Linked DNA regions of Prochlorococcus marinus CUG1417. The protein of the gene in region 1 binds, or shares a complex with, the protein of each later gene. Links are inferred from orthologs where the notes say so. Each region holds a gene or a part of one and is shown in the gene's direction. Other genes may lie near its edges.

Region 1 (2,851 bases):
AATGCTTTCTAGGTTTAAAACCGCTAGAAGAAAAGTACTAAATGCTATGGAACTAGCTCAGAAAAAAGGAATTAATATTACAGCTTTAGGAGGATTTACTTCTATTATTTTTGAGAATTTTAATCTTCTACAGCATAAACAAATTAGAAATACTTCATTAGAGTGGGAAAGGTTCACTACTGGTAATACTCATACCGCTTGGGTTATTTGTAAGCAGCTAGAAATAAATGCTCCTCGCATTGGGATAGACCTTAAAAAAGCAACTGTTGCTGTGATTGGTGCTACAGGTGATATTGGTAGCGCTGTTTGTAGGTGGCTTATCAATAAAACTGGGATTTCAGAACTTCTTATGGTGGCAAGACAACAAGAACCTCTAGCGCTGTTACAAAAAGAATTAGATGGTGGCACCATAACAAGTTTGGATGAGGCACTGCCTCAGGCGGACATTGTTGTGTGGGTTGCAAGTATGCCTAAAACTATTGAAATTGATACTGATAACTTAAAAAAACCATGTTTAATGATTGATGGTGGATACCCAAAAAATCTTGATGAGAAATTTCAAGGTGAAAATATTTATGTTTTAAAAGGAGGTATAGTAGAGTTTTTCAATGATATTGGTTGGAATATGATGGAACTTGCGGAAATGCAAAACCCTCAGCGAGAGATGTTTGCTTGCTTTGCAGAAGCTATGATTTTAGAATTTGAAAAGTGTCATACAAACTTTAGTTGGGGAAGAAATAACATTTCCCTTGAAAAGATGGAATTTATTGGAGCCGCTTCTTTAAAACATGGTTTTTCCGCAATTGGACTTGATAAGCAGCCTAAAGTATTAACTGTCTAAATCATGGCTAAACGTTACCTTCTTGATTTTGAAAAGCCTCTTGTTGAACTTGAGAAGCAGATAGAGCAAATTAAAGAATTAGCTCGAGATTCAGAGGTAGATGTTAGTCAACAGCTTCTACAGCTTGAAACCTTAGCTGCTAGAAGAAGAGAAGAAATATTTAAATCTCTCACGCCTGCTCAAAAGATTCAGGTAGCTAGACATCCTCAAAGACCAAGTACTTTGGATTTTGTTCAAATGTTTTGTGATGACTGGATCGAATTACATGGAGACAGAAATGGTGGCGATGATATGGCATTAATTGGGGGGATAGGTTCGATAAATAATAGACCAGTGCTGATGTTAGGGCATCAAAAAGGAAGGGATACAAAAGAAAATGTAGTAAGAAACTTTGGGATGGCAAAACCGGGAGGTTACAGAAAAGCTCTTAGATTAATGCAGCATGCAAATAGATTCGCTTTGCCAATTCTTACATTTATTGATACTCCTGGAGCTTATGCTGGTTTAAAAGCTGAAGAACAAGGTCAAGGTGAAGCAATTGCTAGAAACCTTCGAGAGATGTTTGGATTGAAAGTTCCAATTGTTGCTACTGTCATTGGAGAAGGAGGTTCAGGAGGCGCACTTGGAATAGGTGTCGCCGATAGGTTACTAATGTTTGAACACAGTGTTTACACGGTTGCTAGTCCAGAAGCATGTGCATCAATTTTATGGAGAGATGCTGCAAAGGCACCAGAAGCAGCATCAGCACTTAAAATTACAGGCAAAGATTTACTTAAATTAGGTATTATAGATGAAGTTTTACCAGAACCTTCTGGAGGGAATAATTGGGCTCCTTTAGATGCTGGAAATACACTAAAAGAGGCTATTGAGAAACACCTGAATGCTCTACTTCAAATGCCTGAAGACCAATTAATTGAGGAAAGATACAAAAAGTTCAGGGTTTTAGGTAAATTTATCGAAGCAAATAATATTGAAGAGATTTATAGTGAAATCCCCCAAAAAACTGAATAATTTGAAACTAGCTTTTATAACGGGTGCTACGAAAGGTATAGGTAAATCTACGGCAATTACTTTTGCCAATGCTGGCTGGGATTTAATTTTACTCTCCAGGAGTATGGATTTAATGGAGAAACTAAAGAGCGAACTGTTGACCACAAAATCAAAAATTAACCTCGTAAAATGTGATTTATCTAATGCCCTAGAAATAGAGCATTGTGTTAAAGAGGCAATTGAAAAATATGGATGCCCTTCAGTACTGATAAATAATGCCGGTTGCGCATTTAATAGCCCCTTAGTCGAAATGGAATTAGGTCAATGGGAACAAACTATTCAAATAAACCTGACAAGTGTTTTTCAAATTTGTAGTTCAATAATTCCTCAAATGAGAAAAAATGGCGGTTTAGTTATTAATGTTAGTAGTCATGCCTCTTATAATGCATTCCCCCAATGGGGAGCTTATTGTGTTTCAAAATCTGCATTAGCTATGTTTACTAAATGTTTGAGGGAGGAGGAGAGATCTAATTCAATAAGAGCCTGCACCATAACTCTTGGTTCAGTCAATACTCCTCTTTGGGACTCTGAATCAATCAATTCTGATTTTGATAGAACTTCTATGCTCTCCTCAAAAGAGGTATCAGAAACTATTCTCTACATGGCTAATAAACCTCAATCACAGTTGATTGAAGACTTGACTTTGATGCCTTCTGGCGGAGCCTTTTAAACATTATGTTTATCTGATTTATCTTAAAATAGTGATTTTTTTTAGTACTATTAGGACCCGATTGAACAAGAGAATGTGATATAGTATATGAGCAATTAAGCTTTTGGAAGATACAGTTAATTAAGTTGCATACAATTTTCTGTTTAAAATTTTATGACCTCTACATTACCCAACGATAATATTAGAAACTTTGACGACCAGATTACTAATAAACTAATTTCTGAAATTATAAGAGATAGAATTAAGAATTCTGGGAAAAGATTTAGTGCTAATGATAATATTTCTGAATT
Region 2 (2,979 bases), 220 kb from region 1 along the record:
AAATGTCAAAACGTCATCCAGTAGTCGCTGTAACAGGATCTTCAGGAGCAGGAACAAGTACAGTAAAAAGAGCCTTTGAGCATATTTTTGCCAGAGAAGATATTGTTCCCGCAGTTGTAGAAGGCGATAGTTACCACAGATTTGAAAGAATGCCTATGAAAAAAGCTATGGCAGAGGCTCTTGCAAAAGGTGAAAATTTCTCTCATTTTGGTCCAGAGGCTAATCTTTTTGACAAGTTAGAAGAACTTTTTAAAATCTATGGTGAAACTGGAGGAGGAAAGAAAAGATATTATCTACATAGTCTTGAAGAAGCAGAAGAACATAACACAAGACTTGGAACATCCCTAGAACCTGGGCAATTTACTCCATGGGAAGATATTCCTGAAGGGACAGACGTACTTTTTTATGAAGGTTTGCATGGCGGGGTAGAAGGTGATGGATACAATGTGGCGTCTTATGCTGATTTACTTGTTGGCGTTGTTCCAATAACAAATTTAGAGTGGATTCAAAAAATCCATAGAGATAACGCAGAAAGAGGTTACTCAGCGGAAACCATTGTGGATACGATATTGAGAAGAATGCCTGATTATATAAATCATATCTGCCCACAATTCAGCAAAACCGATATTAATTTCCAAAGAATACCCACAATTGACACTTCAAATCCTTTCATATGCAGAAATATCCCAACTCCTGATGAGAGCTTTGTGATCATACATTTCAGAAAGGGGGCAAGAGAGAAATGGGGTATTGATTTTCAATACTTGCTTGGAATGATTAACGATTCATTTATGTCAAGTCCAACAAGTATCGTTGTAAATGGTGGAAAAATGGGTTTCGCAATGGAGCTAATTCTTACTCCAATAATTCATAAAATGATTGAGGAGAAAAATAAATAATAATTAATTTCGATTATTAACTCAAATAATTATATTTTTAACTTTTAAGGAGTTTCTAATTTAGAAAATCTCAAATATTTATATATCTTTCTTGATAAAAGTACCTAACTTAGATTTAAATAGAAAAAAAGGAAACGTTGTGTCATTAATCGACTGGTTTGCCGCAAGGCGTAAAGATCAATTTGTTGGGAAAGTTTCCCAAGATACTGATGAAGGAGATGGTTTGTGGGTTAAATGTTCAGAGTGTTCGCAAGTAGCCTATAGAAAAGACCTAATTTCAAATTTCAATGTTTGTAGTAATTGTGGTCACCATAATAGAATTAATAGTGATGAAAGGATAAATATAATTGCTGATAAAAATTCATTCAAAGAATTTGATAGTTCACTAAGTCCTACAGATCCTTTAGGTTTTAAAGATAGAAGGTCTTATGCTGATCGAATTAAGGAAAGTCAAGCAGGTACAGGTTTAAGAGATGGTGTCATAACAGGTTTTTGTTCAGTAAATACAATGCCTTTAGCATTAGCTGTTATGGATTTTAGGTTTATGGGAGGATCTATGGGTTCAGTAGTTGGTGAAAAAATTACAAGGATAATTGAGAGAGCAACTTTAGAAAATTACCCAATTCTTATTGTTTGTGCATCAGGTGGGGCAAGGATGCAAGAAGGTATGTTAAGTCTCATGCAAATGGCAAAAATTTCTGGAGCACTAAAAAAACATAAAGAGAAAAATCTCCTATATATGCCATTGTTAACTCATCCAACCACTGGAGGGGTAACAGCTAGCTTTGCGATGTTAGGTGATTTGATTTTGGCGGAACCTAAAGCACTTATTGGATTTGCGGGAAGAAGGGTTATTGAACAAACATTAAGAGAAAAATTACCCGATAATTTTCAAACAGCTGAATATCTTCTTGAGCATGGTTTTGTTGATGTAATAGTGAAAAGGAAAGATCTCAAGACTACTTTGACTAAAATTTTAAAGATCCATGGAGTAAAAGAACTTGCAGAAGCAAATATATAAAATGAGAATAATTTCTAATTTATTTTATTTTTCTTTAAGCCTTTTACTCTTTATTTTTAACTTTGCCTCCTATTCATATGCGTTAGGAAATGTTGATTGGGTTCTCCTTAAAGAGAATAATGATGGGAAAGAATGGCTTGATAAAGGGAGTATTAAGCCTCACCCAAATGGGGAAATAAGTGTATTAACAAAGTTCTTTAAGAATCCAACTAATTCTGATGATGATGGAGAGTTATCACTTTATGTAATGAGAATCAATTGTAATGAAAAGAAGTTCAAAGATACATCAATAAATGGAATTCCTCAATTCAATTCAAAATGGCAAACTTCTAATAATGATGAACTCTTAGATGTTGTTATTGAAAATAGCTGTTTAGAGTTTATTGATGGATAAAAATGAATACAAAAAATAAAAAATTAAAAATAGCAATCGCTGGACTGGGGTTTGGGAAAAAAGTTCATTTAGAGGCATTAAAGCATTCTGATCACTTAACTCCTGTAGCTATTTATCATTACGAGAAAAAGCAAAAATCGATATTAGAAAAAGAAACGGGCTTAGATTTTTTTCATAATTGGGAAGACTTAGTTAAATCTCCAAAAATTGATGGAATTATTATTGCCACCCCTCCTGAATCAAGATTCAAGTTAGCGAAACAAGCTCTTGAGAATAATAAAAATTTGTTCTTAGAAAAACCCGTTTCAATATCCTCCTCAGAAATTGAAGAGCTTCAAAGATTATCTTTGATAAATAATTTAAGCGTATGTGTTGATTTTGAATATAGAGCAGTACCTCTTTTCCTTCAGACAAAAAAACTTATTGATGAAAATATCTTAGGAGATATATATTTAGTCAAATTAGATTGGTTAATGGGCAGTAGATCCGATCCCAAAAGATCCTGGAATTGGTATTCATTGGAAGAAAAAGGTGGAGGAGTTATTGGCGCCTTGGGTACTCATGCATTCGATATGTTGAATTGGTTTTTTGGAGAAGCAATAAGCGTGACTGGCAAGTTAGCAACATCAATAAAAAAAAGACCTTTACCTAATTCATCTGATTTA

Evidence for each region.
Region 2: the proteins of HA140_RS02860 (region 1) and accD are in contact, whole or in part, in a solved structure (PDB 8UXZ), measured with the Escherichia coli proteins. The link is inferred for Prochlorococcus marinus CUG1417 from one-to-one orthologs.

Annotation. Positions count from the first base shown.
Region 1 is NZ_JAAORN010000001.1:505,565-508,415, forward strand. Bases 52-2,848 are described here. They hold HA140_RS02860 (acetyl-CoA carboxylase carboxyltransferase subunit alpha), read left to right. Parts: upstream 52-844; coding sequence 845-1,852; downstream 1,853-2,848. Other genes in these bases: HA140_RS02855 (long-chain acyl-[acyl-carrier-protein] reductase), read left to right, coding at 52-841; HA140_RS02865 (SDR family oxidoreductase), read left to right, coding at 1,827-2,561; folE (GTP cyclohydrolase I), read left to right, coding at 2,715-2,848. Outside these bases: more of HA140_RS02855, read left to right, coding at 1-51; more of folE, read left to right, coding at 2,849-2,851. UniProt on the Escherichia coli protein: Component of the acetyl coenzyme A carboxylase (ACC) complex. First, biotin carboxylase catalyzes the carboxylation of biotin on its carrier protein (BCCP) and then the CO(2) group is transferred by the carboxyltransferase to acetyl-CoA to form malonyl-CoA.
Region 2 is NZ_JAAORN010000001.1:727,154-730,132, reverse strand. Bases 55-2,979 are described here. They hold accD (acetyl-CoA carboxylase, carboxyltransferase subunit beta), read left to right. Parts: upstream 55-1,038; coding sequence 1,039-1,920; downstream 1,921-2,979. Other genes in these bases: HA140_RS04155 (Gfo/Idh/MocA family protein), read left to right, coding at 2,317-2,979; HA140_RS04160 (hypothetical protein), read left to right, coding at 1,922-2,314; HA140_RS04170 (phosphoribulokinase), read left to right, coding at 55-899. Also shown: more of HA140_RS04170, read left to right, coding at 3-54.